One region of the Methylocystis hydrogenophila genome, then DNA from elsewhere that is predicted to be linked to it. Evidence: predicted binding sites of a transcription regulator. Region 1 holds the regulator's gene; each other region holds the start of a gene.
What was found. Region 1 encodes PhoB, which activates phosphate uptake and scavenging genes when phosphate is short. Its sites were predicted from a motif close to TGTCATNNANCTGTCAT; they were not measured.
Positions count from the first base shown of each region.

Region 2: the regulator PhoB is predicted to act here: its motif matches at 3,826-3,842, upstream of BN69_RS07605 (PhoX family protein).
Region 3: the regulator PhoB is predicted to act here: its motif matches at 1,261-1,277, upstream of BN69_RS09490 (UDP-2,3-diacylglucosamine diphosphatase).

Region 1 covers NC_018485.1:2,469,949-2,475,423, forward strand. Annotated here, with positions in the region: gene pstS (phosphate ABC transporter substrate-binding protein PstS) at 1-452, shown strand, start outside; gene pstC (phosphate ABC transporter permease subunit PstC) at 600-1,589, shown strand; gene pstA (phosphate ABC transporter permease PstA) at 1,602-2,444, shown strand; gene pstB (phosphate ABC transporter ATP-binding protein PstB) at 2,441-3,226, shown strand; gene phoU (phosphate signaling complex protein PhoU) at 3,251-3,964, shown strand; gene phoB (phosphate regulon transcriptional regulator PhoB) at 3,961-4,707, shown strand; gene BN69_RS12030 (GcrA family cell cycle regulator) at 4,726-5,244, opposite strand.
Region 2 covers NC_018485.1:1,583,676-1,589,150, forward strand. Annotated here, with positions in the region: partial or broken gene BN69_RS19625 (ATP-binding protein) at 189-774, opposite strand; gene BN69_RS07595 (choice-of-anchor I family protein) at 1,301-2,767, opposite strand; gene BN69_RS07600 (hypothetical protein) at 3,081-3,431, shown strand; gene BN69_RS07605 (PhoX family protein) at 4,103-5,475, shown strand, end outside.
Region 3 covers NC_018485.1:1,958,531-1,964,005, reverse strand. Annotated here, with positions in the region: gene bfr (bacterioferritin) at 1-443, shown strand, start outside; gene BN69_RS09495 (helix-turn-helix domain-containing protein) at 498-1,115, opposite strand; gene BN69_RS09490 (UDP-2,3-diacylglucosamine diphosphatase) at 1,388-2,221, shown strand; gene BN69_RS09485 (glycosyltransferase family 4 protein) at 2,221-3,321, shown strand; gene BN69_RS09480 (HesA/MoeB/ThiF family protein) at 3,421-4,206, shown strand; gene BN69_RS09475 (RidA family protein) at 4,232-4,585, opposite strand; gene BN69_RS09470 (hypothetical protein) at 4,772-5,062, opposite strand.

The sequences.
Region 1 (5,475 bases):
GCAATGAGGGCGTAGCGAACAACGTCATCAACACCAAGGGCGCGATCGGCTATGTCGAATACGCCTATGTCAAACAGAACAAGATGACCTTCACCAAGGTGGTCAACAAGGCCGGCAAGCCTGTCGCGCCGAATGCGGACAGCTTCCAGGCGGCGGCCGCAAGCGCGGACTGGGCCAATTCCGACAGCTATTATGTGATCCTCACCGACGAACCCGGCCCCAAATCATGGCCGATCGCGGGCGCCACCTTCATCCTGATGCATAAGCAGCCCGCCGATCCAGCGGTCTCGGCCGAGGCGCTGAAATTCTTCGCCTGGGCGTATACCGCGACTGGCGACAAGTTGGCGGAGGAGCTTGACTATGTTCCGATGCCCGACGCCGTCGTGGCTCAGATCAAGAAGACCTGGGCGACCGAGTTCAAGAACGACGACGGCAAGCAGTTGTGGCATTAGCCGGCGCGTTCACGCCGCAATGATCATCCGGAGCGGCGCGAATGCGCGCCGCTCCGAGGTTGGGCGTAGCTCTTGGCGAGAATGGTGGGGTTGGCCGGAATGCTCGAGGTCGAGACAGATCGGCGTTTGTCAGGCGGAGAAGTCGACGTGTCTGATGTTGTGTTGGAGCAGACGGCTGCCCGCGAGGTGGCGATAGATCGTACGCGAGTTCTGGCGCGCATCGCCCGAACCGACCGTATCTTCTTCCAAACGACCCGCGCCGCGGCCGTGGTCGTTCTCCTTATACTAGGCGGGGTCATTGTCTCTCTTGTGCATGGCTCTCTGCCGGCGATACGCGCGTTCGGGATAGGTTTCCTATTCTCAGACGCTTGGAATCCGGTCACCGAGAATTTCGGCGCGCTGCCGGCGATCTACGGCACGGTCATGACGTCGATCATCGCCATGCTGATCGCCGTGCCCGTCGGCCTCGGCATCGCGATTTTCCTCACCGAGCTTTGCCCCTATGTTCTGCGTCGGCCGATCGGCACCGCGATCGAGCTGCTGGCCGGAATTCCGTCGATCATCTACGGCATTTGGGGCCTCTTCGTTCTGGCGCCGTTTCTCCAGTCGCATGTCCAGCCTGCGCTGATCGCCGCCTTTGGCGATATCCCGGTGTTCTCGACGCTGTTCGCCGGCCCGCCTTACGGCATCGGCATGCTGACCGCGGGCTTCATTCTCGCGATCATGGTGCTGCCCTTCATCGCCTCGATCTCGCGCGACGTCTTCGAAACGGTGCCGCTGGTGCTGAAGGAAGCCGCTTGGGGCATCGGCAGCACGACATGGGAAGTGACGCGCTACGTGGTCATCCCTTACACGCGCGTCGGCGTGATTGGCGGCGTCATGCTTGGACTGGGACGCGCGCTGGGCGAGACGATGGCGGTCACTTTCGTCATCGGCAATGCGCACAAGATTTCCGGGTCGCTGCTCGCGCCCGGCACCACGATTTCGGCGACGATCGCCAATGAGTTCACCGAGGCGGTCGGCGATCTCTACACCTCGGCGCTGATCGAACTCGGCCTCATCCTCTTCTTCATCACCTTCGTCGTTCTGGCGGCCGCGCGTTACATGCTGATGCGCATCGAACAGAAGTCGGCGTAAGGGAGGCGCTTCATGTCTCTTTATGCATCTCGACGCAGCGCAAACTCCATCGCGACGACGCTCTGCTGGGTCGCGGCGATTTTCGGGCTGTCCTGGCTTTTTGTGATCCTTGGGGTGCTTCTCTATGAAGGCGTCCGCGGTCTGTCGCCGGCGGTCTTTGTCGAAATGACGCCGCCTCCCGGCAGCGCCGGAGGACTGCTCAACGCCATTGCCGGCTCGCTGGTCATGACCGCGATCGGCGTTGCGGTCGGCACGCCGCTCGGCATGCTGGCCGGCACCTACATGGCGGAATATGGACGCTATACGAAGCTGACCTTGGTCGTGCGCTTCATCAACGACATCCTGCTTAGCGCCCCGTCGATCGTCGTCGGCCTCTTCGTCTACACCATTCTGGTGCATCCGATGGGCCACTTCTCGGCGATCTCCGGCGCCGTGGCGCTGGCGCTGTTGGTCGTCCCTGTCGTCGTGCGAACGACCGAGGACATGCTGCTGCTCGTGCCGGGATCGATGCGCGAAGCGGCGACCGCGCTTGGCGCCCCACGCGCGCATGTCGTCGGGAAGGTCGCCTACCGCGCCGCAAAAGCCGGCCTCATCACCGGCGTGCTGCTCGCGGTGGCGCGCGTCTCGGGCGAGACGGCGCCGCTGCTTTTCACTGCGCTCAATAACCAGTTCTGGAGCACCGATCTTGCCGCGCCGATGGCGAGTCTGCCGGTCGTCATCTTCCAGTTCGCGCTATCGCCGTACAAAGACTGGCAGCAACTCGCCTGGACGGGCGCGCTGCTCATCACTGTCGCTGTTCTTGCCCTATCGATCGCCGCGCGCGCGCTCAGCGCCGGCCGGAGGAAACCGAAATGAACGCCGCTGTCCAAGCCACCAAAGAGCCGCCAACGAAAGTTTCGGTCCGCTGCCTCGATTTCTATTACGGCGCGGATCGTTCGCTCAAGAACATCAGCCTGCCGCTGCGCACCAACAAGGTGACGGCGTTTATCGGGCCTTCCGGCTGTGGCAAGTCGACCCTGCTGCGCGTGTTGAACAGGATGTACGATCTTTATCCGGGTCAGCGCGCAGAGGGCGAGGTGCTGCTCGACGGCGAGAACATCCTCGACCCGGCGATCGATCTCAACGCCCTGCGCTCGCGCGTCGGCATGATTTTCCAGAAGCCGACGCCTTTCCCGATGTCGATCTATGAAAACATCGCATTCGGCATTCGGCTGTATGAAAAGCTGTCGCGCGCCGACATGGACGCGCGCGTCGAAAGCGCGCTCCGCGGCGCAGCGCTTTGGGACGAGGTGAAAGACAAGCTGCATACGAGCGGTCTCGGCCTCTCAGGCGGACAGCAGCAGCGCCTCTGCATCGCGCGCAGCGTCGCGGTGCAGCCGGAAGTCATCCTGTTCGACGAGCCGTGTTCGGCGCTCGATCCGATCTCGACCGCGAAAGTCGAGGAGCTCATCGACGAGCTCACCCACCGCTACACGATCGCAATCGTCACCCACAACATGCAGCAGGCGGTGCGCGTCTCCGACTACACCGCCTTCATGTATCTCGGCGAGCTCGTCGAATTCGGCGAAACGGACGACGTCTTCAACAAGCCGAAGGAAAAGCGGACGCTCGACTACATCACCGGCCGTTTTGGCTAAACCAGCGATTCAAGGACGGCGCTCATGAGCGATCATATTGTTAAATCCTACGACCGCGACCTTGAGGCGCTCGGACGTCGCATCGCTGAAATGGGCGGCGTCGCGGAGAAGATGCTGGCGGAGGCGATGGATGCGCTCTCCGGCTTCAACGTCGACCTCGCCCATCGGGTCGTCTCCAGCGATCCGCGGCTCGACGCGCTGCAGCGAGAAATCGAAGAGAACGCCATTCTCACCATCGCGCGCCGACAGCCGCTCGCCGTCGATCTGCGCGAATGCATCGCCGCGATCCGTATTTCCGGCGACATCGAACGCGTCGGCGATCTCGCCAAGAACATCGCCAAGCGAACGCTCAAGATCGTGTCGGAGGCGCGCGTCCCGCGCGCGATCGTCGGTCTAAAGTCGATGCACGAAATCGCCGCGATGCAGCTTAAGGACGCGCTGGACGCCTACGCCTTGCGCGACACCGAGCGGGCGCGCGCGGTGTGGCAGAACGATTCCGATCTCGACGCGCTGGAGGACTCGGTATTCCGCGATCTGCTCACCTTCATGATGGAGGATCCGCGCAATATATCCTTCTGCACGCATCTGCTGTTCTGCTCAAAGAACCTGGAGCGGATCGGCGATCACACAACGAATATATCGGAGACGATCGTTTATCTCGTCACCGGCGAGGCGATGCCTACAGAGCGGCCAAAATCGCGCGTCGCCGACTTCGGGAAGGATGAGGCGGCCCAATGAGTGACGTGACGTCCGCCGTTTTACAGCGGAGCGGGAAAAGCGATCGGGCGCCGCGCATCCTCGTCGTCGAGGACGAAACGTCGCTCGCGACGCTGCTCGTGTATAATCTCGAAGCTGAAGGCTATCAGGTCGAGCATGTCGACAATGGCGACGAAGCCGAGCTGCGGCTCGCGGAGTCGCCGCCGGATCTCGTCATTCTCGACTGGATGCTGCCCGGCGTTTCCGGACTTGAAATCTGCCGACGCCTGCGCGCGCGGGACAGCGCCAGAGACATGCCTGTCATCATGCTGACCGCGCGGGGCGAGGAAGGCGAGCGCGTGCGCGGTCTTTCCGTCGGCGCCGACGACTATGTCGTCAAGCCGTTTTCGACTCCGGAGCTGATGGCGCGGGTGCGCGCGCTGCTGCGCCGGGCGCGCCCCGAGCGCGTCGCCTCACGGCTGACTCTCGGCGATATCGACCTCGACCGCGACACCCGTCGCGTGCGGCGATCCGCCCGCGAAATCCACCTCGGTCCGACCGAATTCCGGCTGCTCGAATATTTTATGGAGAAGCCCGGACGCGTGTTCACGCGCGCGCAGCTGCTCGACAGCGTTTGGGGCATGTCGGCGGAGATCGACGAGCGCACGGTCGACGTCCATGTCGGACGGCTCCGCAAGGCGCTGATCCGCGGCCGCGAGAAGGATCCGATCCGCACGGTCCGCGGCGCGGGCTATTCCTTCGACGAAACCTTCGGACACGAGTGACGCGTCCGCCGACGCAGATTACGCGTAGCGCTGCGTTCGGAGCTGATCGCGCGCGCGGCGGCGATCCTGGGCCGGCTGATAGGCGACGCGCGCATGATAGGCGCAATACGGCCCGCCGCCAACAGTCGACTTGCAGCCGCAGAAGCGGAACTCCGGCGACGTCGGATCGCCCATCGGCCAGCGGCACATGGATTCGCGGAGCTCCATGATCGTGACGCGCTCCGAAATCGGGATCACCACTTCTTCTTCAGGCGCAAGCCGCGGCGCCGCCAGCGCATGCGGCGTGAACGCGAGCGCCAGATTGCCGTGCGAGGCGACGCCGTTCATGCGCGGGTGCGTCGGGCGAGGAGCTTTGGCCGCGCGCGGCCGCTGCGCGCTCGCCGTCTTGGCGCGTTCGGCGAGTCCGAGACGATGGATCTTTCCGATCACAGCGTTGCGGGTGATGCCCGGTCCAAGTTCAGCCGCCACTTGGCTGGCGCTTAGACCATCGGTCCAGAGCTTGCGGAGCAGTTCGACGCGTTCGTCGGTCCATGACATCAGGCTTCTCCATTCTTTCGGGTCGAGCGCGGCTCGGATGGTTCTTCCGACCGCAGCGCAGGCCTGAAGCCCTGCGGCGATGTGATTGCGCATCAACACTCGAGAGAACACGCCCAAACGAACTACGCGGGCGCCGACTAGAAACTTTCTATTTACTTTGAATCATGCGCGAGTCGCGCTGGCAAGCGTGCGCTGGCGTTCTCAACAGGCTTTCGGCGAGACTGTTGCTCG
Region 2 (5,475 bases), 890 kb from region 1:
ACATAGAGCCTTCACAATTGGCTCGCGGTTCGGCTTGGCGACCATATGGCGACCAACCGATTGCGCTGAATTTTTCTTGGGAATGTTCGCCTCCCGCCGGGGCCGCATATCGTAGCGGCGTCACCTGCTACGCCACCACGAGAGTGAGAGCGGGGCGTCGAACGCCACTGACTCGGGACCCCAGTTTTTCATCCAAAAGGGGACCCCTTTCCCGATGCGCATTTCTGCCGTCGTTGGCGTGACGGAGGGGGGCGTAGCCCGAGCGAAATGACGCCAACAACGGCGGCGGTCTGACCAATCGGGGCGGCGTCAGGCGCGGTTGCGAAGCGCCAGCTTTCGTTGCCGGTTTCGACAATGTCGCGATGATGGGTGAAGCGATCGAGCAGCGCGCTCGTCATCTTGGCGTCGCCGAAGACGCTCGGCCATTCGCCGAAGGCCAGATTGGTCGTGACGATCACCGAGGCGCGCTCATAAAGCCGGCTGACGAGATGGAACGGCAATTGGCCGCCGGCCTGCGCGAAGGGCAGATAGGAGTCCGTCGAGAACGACGAAGTCCATGCGGGTAAGATAATCGGCGATGCGTCCCTGGCGCCCGGCGCGGGTCTCCGACGCCAGGCGATTGACGAGGTCGACGGTGTTGAAGAAGCGCCCGCGCAGACCAGCGCGGATGCAACTGCGCGCAATGGCGATGGCCAGCCGCGTCTTGCCGGTTCCCGTGCCGCCGACGAGAACGACATTGCGCTGCTGGGGAACGAAGCCGCCGCCGGCAAGGTCGGCGCGCCGCTCTCGACAGCTAGTTCCCCGTGACTGATCGGAGTCGATGTCGTCGGTTGGCGTTGTCGGAGTCGGAGGCCGTCAACAGTAGAGCGTTCCACGGTCGAGAAGAAAGACGCTGGCGCGTCCTTCGCATGGCTGATGCAGTAGGAATAATGCATCAAGGCGTCTGGCCGAACGTTGATCTCGGCGAGCGCCATCGACGGCGGGACGAGCTGGGAACCCAGCGTCTCCCTTAGAGCGCTTCCCGATCACATGGAATCATGTGATCGATAAGGAATCGCTCAAAACAAAACGTTGGAGCAGGTTCTCCTCGAAAAAGTCTGTCAACTTTTTCGGAACCTGCTCTAGCCGACCGCGCCGCGCCGCCGAGATCCGGCAACGCCCTTATGGCAAGCCCGGAAAACATGCAGGAGGTGGGGGAGACACAGATTTACGGAACTCTTGTGAACGCGAGCACTTGTGCAATTTGTCCGGCACTCGTGACTAGAGGTTGCAGGAGCGCTTCCGCGCTCTCGCGACCTATTCACTTCAGCGCGAACTTATAGCGCAGACGAATCTCGAACAGCGAGGTCGTATCCGACGCCTCGTTGGCGACAGCGAGGAAATTGCGCCCGCGCACGTTGAAAGCGGTCAGGCCTTCCGGCGAGATATCGCCGTCGCTAATGACCATGTCCAAAAATTGCGCCGCAAAGGGATTGGTCACGTCATAAACCGCCATGGCCGACTTCGTCGTGCGCTCAAGCCCGATGAACGCCAGCACACGACCATCGATATGCATCAGCGCCACGCCTTCCGGCTCGACGCCTTTGTTGTCGCTGCGCGCATGATCATAGACGCCGCGGCTGATCGCTTCGGCGTCGAGCCGATTGCCGCTGTCGAAGACGATGCGGCCTGTGGCGTCGCGAATCGAGAACGACCGGCCGCCGAACGCGACTAGATTGTCCCGGCTCGACTCGACGTTCGACATTGTCAGACGGCCGAGCAGTGACCCGTCCGGCACATATTCCACGCTGGCGCCGCCGGCGGAGCCGCGACGCTCGTCCTCGCCGTCGCCGCTTCCATTGTCTCTTGCGTCGCCTTCATTGGCCATGACCAGATAGCTGCGACCGCGATATTCGTAGGCGGCGATGGAGTCAGGCTGGTAAAGCCCCTTTACAGGGACCTGCTCCAGCTTGACGCCCCCGTCCTGATCGTTCGGGTCAATGCCGTTGCCGGGAAGATTGAAGTCTTTCAGGCCGAGGCCGATGATCCGTTCGAAACGACGCGATCTCAGGTCCAGCACGGCGACGCCATTGGCTTCCTGAAGGCCGACATAGGCCTTATCGCCGCGAGGGTCGATCGCGATATATTCCGGCTCCGGATCGTAGGGGCACATATCGGGGCGCGTCGTTCCGTTGCCGGTCGCCGGAAACTTGCGAAGCTCGGCATAGCCCGGCAGCGTCGGGCTTATGGGCAGCGTCTTGACCTCGCGCGTCCACACATCGATCAGGCTGACGCTGCCCGGCGGATCCACCGGACAAGGCTGACCGGACGTGCGCGCATTCGGCGTCCCTTCGTTGGCCACGAGCACCGTGCGGCCGTTAGGCGCAAAGGTCAGCATGTCCGGCAGGGCGCCAACGGTGACCGGGGCGCCCACCCGCTGGCTCGTGCGCGTGTTGATGAAGAGGACGACGCCGGGTTGCGCGCGATCGGTCGCCTCGACTGCAAGCGCGGCGAGCCCCTCGTGGATCGCGACGCTGTTGACGGCTCCATAGGGCGCGACGCTGACATTCCCGATCCATTTGCCGGTGGCGCGGTCAAGAACATCAACGCCAACCACGCCCGCCACCCACAGCGTGTCGGTGCGCTCGTCATGCGCGACGATTTCCGCTTTTTGTCCCGGGATGTTGCTCTGCGCGTGGGGATAGCTCCACACGCGGCGCGTTTCGACCGATAGCGACGGGTCAGCTGACGCGCTTCCGACATAGAGCGACGCGAGAGCGATGGACAAGCCACGCAAGGCCGTACCGGCGCGACGTTTGGGGTGCAGGCGCATTGCGTAGTCTTTCCCTATATGGAGAAGCTATAGCTGGAGACAGACAATCCACGGGGAATGTTTCAGCTGCATGACATCTTCTTGTGTCTGCGTCAGGAGCCGTCTTGGCTTGAGCATGCATCAAACGTGAGAATATCGAAGGTCGATATTCTCACCTTTGATGGCTTTCCTTGCCGACTTGAGCTTCGAGACTAGGAGAGTATGCAAAGTCGTGGGGAGTATGTAATTTTTCGAGGGTTAAGATCGGCTCTTTGGGAAAGGCGAGTCCATGCAAAAGCTGGTTTGGCGGGTGAAGCTCGTCACTGATCTTGGGGACGGAGCGCCGGAAATCGACGTCGCGGCGGCCCGGATAAAAGAGACGAGTTTGCAATTCCTGAAACGCTTGGCCTTTCGCTCGCCGAAGGGAAGCGCAACCGCCTTTGTCGAAAGCGCCGTCAACGAGATCCTGTCAAAACGCATGATCAAGGAACAGCAGATGCGATGGCATAGATGGACCGTGCAGCCGTTCCTCGACGCGCGCGTCGCCGTTCGCAACAAAACACTCCCCGTTTCGCTCAGGCGCCTCTATCCAGATTTTCAGCCAGACAATGAAAATCGCTCAGTGCGCCTGTCAGCGTGACGAACCCCACGACTTTGCATGCTCTCGGCGGAGATCGCCATGTCTTTTCGTTTTCTCGGCGCAGCGTGTGTGCTTGTTTTTTTCTCCCTCTCAGTGTCCACGCACGCCGCATCGGCGCACAGGCGGCAGGAATGGCGCGCCCCAGGTCCGCCGCGCCTTGGACCTTGGATCGAGGAGGGATGGTGCTGCGAGGACTGGTCTCGCGCGCCAGCCATCCGCGATTGGGGTTTTTCCGCGCCTTGGAGCTACGATCCGCAAACCGGCGTTCCGTCAAGCACGGCGGAATATCCGTGGGGATATACGACTCCCTTCGTCAAAGTGGGATCAAGATGCGTTGCAAGCGAAATGAATGGCAGCCCTGGAGGCCTTGCGGTCCGCTATCAGCGGGTCATGCCATCATATTACTGTCGTTGAAGCTGCGGTAACTCCCCCATTCGCGAACATGATATTTGAGCGCGCGACAGGGCGCCCATCTGAGCCGTTTCGCATGTCGCGCGTCGAGCGCGAAATGTGTCTATCCCAATCAGGGATTGCTTGGTCGCGGTTAGCCGCGCGATTTCTGAAACCATGACGCCCCCTGACACACGCCCGTTGAATAATTGTAATGCGCCGCCCCTAGGTTCGCGCCCGCGTTTAAGCTTGTTTTTAGCTTAGTCTTGAGGGGGCAAAATATGAGTCGACTTTTCCTGGCGTTCGCCGCCGTGCTCGGCGTCGCATCTACGAATGGCGCCGCGGCGCAGAATGCTTTATCCGCCTCGGCGCAGAAAATAGGGCCCAGCACGACAACCGAGCCTTACCTTGTTCCGACAGCCGCTGGCGTCTCTGTCACTTCCATTCTGACTGCCGGCGACTCGGTTGAGGGTTACCGTATGGTCGGCATTCCAGACGGGCTCGGAGCCTGGCTTCCGCCGACCAGCGCCTTAGACTTTCTGTTCGGTCGTCAGCCACGTTCGTTCAATCTCGTGATGAATCATGAAATCGGGCGCACGCTGGGGATTCCGCGCGCGCACGGCTCCAAAGGCGCATTCGTGTCGCAATGGACGATCGATCGCGCGACCTTGAAAGTGCTTTCTGGCCGCGATCACATGACCAGCCCCAACGACCTGCTGACGTGGAGCGGCGCCGGTTACACGCCCGGTACGAGCGCGCTGGAGCGGCTCTGTTCCGCGGACCTTGCGAACCCGAGCGCATTCGGCCTCGGACCGAAGAACCGCATCTTCCTGAGCGGCGAGGAAACATCGCCGCCGTTCACCGCCGACCACGGCCGCATTTTCGCACACATCGTCGACGGATCAGACAAGAACAAATCGTTCGAGTTGCCGCGGCTCGGCAAAATGTCGTTCGAAAACGGCCTCGCGAACCCGTTTCCCGATCACAAGACGATCGTGATGCTGCAAGACGACGCCGGACGCGAAACCAACGTCACGGCGGCGACCAACGTTTGTCGGACGGCAGGTCAGACAGGCTGTACGGAGCCCCCCAGCGAACTGTATATGTATGTCGGCTCGCAAAAGCCGCATGGCTCTCAAATCGAGCAGGCGGGCCTCACCAACGGCAACTTCTACGGCATACGCGTCGTTCTCAAAGGGCAGGTCGTCACGGGCGAGAATAAGGATTTTGTTTTCGCTTCGGCGGCGCCCGCCGTCACCTCCGCGCGATTCGAAGTCGTCAATTTTGGCGATGTTTCGAACAAGACCGGCGTGCAGATTCAGGATTCTGCTATCGCCAACAATGTAACGCAGTTCGTGCGCGTCGAGGACGGCGCCTGGGATCCGCGTCCGGGCAAGTCGCGCGACTTCTACTTCATCACGACCGGACGCATGACGTCTGACGCGACGACCTGGCGTCCTTCGCGTCTATGGCGACTGCGCTTCGACAGCATCGCACGGCCTGAGGCGGGCGGCACGATCGAGATGCTGCTCACCAATCAATTCTATCCGGGCGCCGCCACCACGCCGGACGCCGACCCCAGCTTCCAGATGCTCGACAACATGACGATCGACCGGCTGGGGCGCATCATTATGCAGGAGGACGTCGGCGGCAA
Region 3 (5,475 bases), 510 kb from region 1:
GGTTGCGCGCAGAATTGACCGCGGTCAATCAGTACTGGCTGCATTTCCGCATTTTCCACAATTGGGGTTTCCTCGAGCTCGCCAAAAAATGGCGCGAAGAGTCGATTGAGGAAATGCATCACGCGGATCATTTCGCCGAGCGCATCCTCTTCCTCGAAGGCTTCCCGAATATGCAGGTGCTCGATCCGCTGCGCATCGGCCAATCGGTCGAGGAGATCATCAAGGCGGACCTCGAGACCGAACTCGGCGCCCGCGACCTGTATCTCGAAGCCGCGGCCTATTGCCTCTCGATCAACGATCGCGTTTCCGAGCAGCTTTTCGAAGGGGTGGTGAAGAGCGAGGAAAAGCACATCGACTTCCTCGAGACCCAGCTTGAATTGATCAAGCAGCTCGGCGTCCAGCTTTACTCGCAAAAGCACGTTGGCGAATTGCACTCCTCCTGACCGAGGGCCGCGCCATCGACCGCCGCAGGATGCTCGCGCGTCCGCGGCGGCGAGTCATTCCATCACCGCCGCCTTCAGAATGCACACCATCGTCGCCCGCGCCGGCGTTTTGCCGAGATTGCGGATAATGTGCGGCCGGTCGCAGCGATAGCGGAGGGTTTCGCCCGCTTTCACGCTCGACTTCGCTCCGGCGACCTCGACCTCAAGCTCGCCGTCGCGCACGGACAGGCTCTCGACCGAGCCGCGCTGATGCGCCTCGGATTCCAATACGCCTCCGGGCGCGGCGGCGAATTCATAGCACTGCAGCCACTCGACCGTCTTGATCCAGCCGATGATCTCAAGCCGGCATTTGCCGTCGTCGGACACCAGGATGGGCGTATCGGCCTTGCTGGTTTTCTCGAGGAAGGGTCCGTCTTCCGTCGTCTGCAAAACCCGCTCGATCGAGACGTCGAGCGCCTGCGCGAGACGCCAGATCGTGGCGAGCGTCGGATTGGTTTCATTGCGCTCGATCTGGCTGATGATGGATTTGGCGACTCCAGACTGCTGAGAAAGTTCGGAAAGCGACAAATTATAAGCCTTGCGCAGGCGCTGCACGGTCGCGCCGAGCTGCCCAGAAAGCGCCAGCGCGCCCGCCTCCAGCATTTTTTGCTTGTCCTGACCTTCGACGCCCATCATCCCCAGCGCTTCAGCTGCGCCATATGTTGCAGAATCGATCGGCAAGATAGCCGACTGCGTTCGAAATATCGAACAGCGAAGCCTTCCGGCCTTTCCCCGTCCTTGCGTTCGCTCGCGCCTCGAAACGGCCGAGAACGGCCCATGTCATCTGGCTGTGATGCGAATCTGGTCAATCAGGCCACGCGGCGAAGGCGAGAGGCGAACAGCTCATGCTCGACAGAAACGCCAGGGCGAAGGTCTCCCAAGCGGTGCGCTCCAACATAGCGCAGATGTCGGATCCAACAGGCGAACATGCAGTCATGCGCTATCGGACGCTGTTTTTATCCGATCTGCATCTGGGCGCGCGCGGCGCCCAGGCTGAGCTGCTGGTCGACTTTCTCAAGCATAATGACGCCGACACGTTCTATCTCGTCGGCGACATCGTCGACGGCTGGCGTCTGAAGAACGGCTGGTACTGGCCGCAGGCGCATAATGACGTCGTCCAGAAGCTGCTGCGCAAGGCGCGGAAAGGCGCGCGCGTCATCTATGTGCCTGGCAATCACGACGAATTCGCCCGCGATTACACCGGGCTCACTTTCGGCGGCGTCGAAGTCGTCGACGATGCGCTGCATGAGACCGCCGACGGCAAGACCATGCTCGTCATTCATGGCGACCAATTCGATATTGTCGTGCGCAACGCCCGCTGGCTCGCCTTCTTTGGCGACTGGGCCTATGATTTTGCGATCGTCGTCAACACTTGGTTCAACCGTGCGCGCCGGATGTTCGGCGTCGGCTATTGGTCGCTTTCGGCCTGGGCGAAGCTGAAGGTCAAGAACGCCGTCAATTTCATCGGCGATTTCGAGAACGCTTTGGCCTCCGAGGCCGCGCGGCGCAATGTCGACGGCGTGATCTGCGGCCATATCCATCACGCGACGATCAAGACCATCGCCGGCAAGCTCTATGTCAATACTGGGGACTTCGTCGAAAGCTGCACCGCGATCGCCGAACATCAGGACGGCGCATTCGAGATTTTGCGCTGGCATAACACCGCGGCTGAACGCGAGGCGGCGGAGGCCGCAGAAAGCGCCAAGGCCGTGCAAAACGAGAGAGCTGTGGCGGCCTGATGAGAATATTGGTGGCGACGGACGCCTGGCGTCCGCAGGTGAATGGCGTCGTCCGATCGCTTGAAACCATGGCGCAATCAGCCCGCGCGCTGGGCGCCGAAATCGACTTTCTGACGCCGCGCGACTTCAACTCGCTGCCGATGCCGACCTATCCCGAGATCGGGCTGGCGCTCGCTTCGCCGCGCGCCGTTCGCCGGCGGCTCGAGGAGGGCTATGATCACGTCCATATCGCGACGGAAGGCCCCATCGGACTTGTGACCCGCGCCGTGATGCTGCGGGCGCGCCGTTGCTTCACGACGAGCTTTCACACGCGCTTTCCAGAATATATCCAGGCGCGCTTCGGACTGCCCGTCGGACTCTCCTATGCGGCCTTGCGCCGTTTTCACAACGCCGGCGCCGGCGTCATGGTGTCGACGCCCAGTCTCTCGCGCGAATTGTCGGAGCGCGGATTTCGGCGGATTTTGCGCTGGTCGCGCGGCGTGGATCATGCGCTGTTCACGCCCGACGCGGCGACGCCGCTCCCCTTTGAGCGGCCGATTTTCCTCTATGCGGGGCGACTCGCCGTCGAAAAAAACATCGAGGCCTTTCTGGCGCTTGATCTGCCGGGCACGAAGCTCGTCGCCGGCGACGGGCCGGCGCGCGCCGGGCTCGAAGCGCGATTTCCGCAGGCCCGGTTCCTCGGCGTGAAAACGAGCGCCGAACTTGCGGCGCTTTACGCCGCGTCGGACGTTTTCGTCTTTCCGAGCCGCACCGACACATTTGGCATCGTGCTGCTCGAAGCCATGGCCTGTGGCCTGCCGGTCGCGGCCTATCCGGTCATGGGTCCGCTCGACGTCATCGGCGCGAGCGGCGCGGGCGCGCTGGACGAGGATCTGCGGGCGGCGGCGCTCGCCGCGCTCGACATCAGCCGAGAGGCGGCGCGGGCGCATGCGCTGACCTTCACCTGGGAGAATTGCGCCCGGCAGTTCCTCGACAATATCCATTACGCCCGCGGCGCGGCCGCGCTCGGCGGCGTCGGCATAGAGGCGCTGCGCGCGACGAGCCAAGAATCGGCGGACGAGCGCCGCTCCGCCAAAAAGCGCCAGCCTGTTCAGCCATAAACCTGGTGTCGTCGCCCCGTGCGGTCGCCATGGCTGGAGACCGGCGGGCGAAGCGGCTATGGTCGCCCCGCCGCAATCTTTCGCGGCGCGGAGCGCCATTTGAATCTTTCGCCTGAAGAAATCGAACGCTACGCGAGACATCTCGTGCTGCGCGACATCGGCGGGCCGGGCCAGAGCAAGCTCAAACATGCGCGGGTTCTTGTCGTCGGCGCCGGCGGGCTCGGCGCGCCGCTCCTGCAATATCTCGCCGCGGCGGGCGTCGGGGCGCTCGGCGTCGTCGACGACGACGCGGTTTCCCTGTCCAATCTCCAGCGCCAGGTGATTCACGCCACGCAGGATCTGGGCCGCCCGAAGGTCGAAAGCGCGCGGGACGCCATCGCGCGCCTCAATCCGCTTGTCGTCGTCGAGCCGCATGCGCTGCGCCTCAATGAGGCGAACGCCCGGGCGCTGATCGCGCGCTACGATATTGTCGCCGACGGGTCGGATAATTTCGCGACGCGTTATCTCGTTTCCGACGCCTGCTTTTACGAAAAGAAGCCGCTCGTCACCGCGGCGCTCGGCGGTTTCGACGCGTCGCTGACGACGCTGCGGCCCTTCGAGCGCGGCCCCGAGGGGCCGAACCCAACCTATCGCTGTCTGTTTCCGACGCCGCCACTGGCGGGGGAAATCCCGACGTGCGAAGAGGCCGGCGTTCTCGGCGCGCTTGCCGGCGTCGTCGGCGCGATGATGGCGCTCGAAGTGGTGCGCGAGATCGTCGGCTTCGGCGAGGGACTGGTCGGCCGTCTGCTGCTCATCGACGCGCGCGGGATGCGTTTCGAGACCGTGCGCTACGCCTTTGACCCCGAAAATCCGCTCAGCGGCGCCGGCGCGCGATGCGCGCCATAAGGCGTCCGCTTCGGCGAAAAACGCGCTACAGCGCCGCGATGACGGCGATCTCGACCTTATAGGCCGGCGCCACGAGCTTTGCTTCGACGGTCGCGCGCGCCGGCGGATTGGCCTTGTCGACCCATTCATCCCAGACGCCGTTCATCTCGGCGAAGGTCGCGATGTCGGCAAGATAGATCGTCGCCGAGAGGATATTGGCCTTGGCGCTGCCGGCTTCGGCGAGAAGCGCATCGATCTGCGCGAGGATTTCGCGGGTCTGATCGGCGACCGATCCGCCCTTGGTCTTATCGGCCACCTGTCCGGCCGTATAGACGGCGTTGCCGCGAACGACCGCCTGGCTCATACGCGGCCCCGCGCCGATCCTTTTGATGCTGCTCATTTCGCCTCCCTGCGTGCCGCGCCGGTCTAGGCGAAGCGCGCGTCGCGGGCAAGCCGTAAAGCCGAAGGCGGCGAAGCCGCCGCGCGGCGGACAGATCCGGCCGACGAAGGATCGATGCGCAACAGTCCGGCGTGATGTAAGCGGGAAGCGGGTCGAGTGTGGCGAAGCAGAAGCCAGCGCAGCGAATTAATCACGCTGCAAGCGTCTGGCCATCGAAAGCTGACGCAAGGGCCGCGCTTGGCCGCCTGCTTTTACGAAAGCGCCTGACGCGAGCACGCGTGGTTGTTCAGTCAGTTGGGCCATTCCGACAGAATGGCCGTTGCGGTCGCGCAAGGGAAGTTTGGCGCCCGGCGCCAAGCCTTGGTCCAACAATTCCGCGGCGACGGCGAACAGAATATTGGCGAGCTCCTGGTTACGCGAGATAGTATCCCCGCCCAGCGACGGAGCGCTACATTCGATCGTGAGCTGGAAATGCATAACGCAAGCCTCCGAATATTCCAAATAACGCAATGCGCTCGGCGACAAGGGCGAGCATCTTCAATTACCTCTCTTCGAAACGCCTCTCAATAGCCGAACATATCACGCGGCCGAGCGCTTTGAAGTCATTTAATTGTGCAAGATTTTTGGACTGTGGGGCCGGCGGACGCCCCTGTTCTACGTCGATCCGCCCCTTTTCGGGACCGGGGGCTATTATTGGGCGGCCTTTCCCGAGCCGATCATGAGGCTGAGGACGCATACGAGAATGGGGAGACTCGCGTCAGCGACCGTGAGACCGGCGGCCGGACTGAGCGGGCGGAACCGACCTCGGCCGCCGCGGGAGACTCGGGCGCGAAGCGCGGCCGGGATCATCTTGAGGAGCCGGTGAGCGCTGAGCCCGCGCTAGAGGGCGG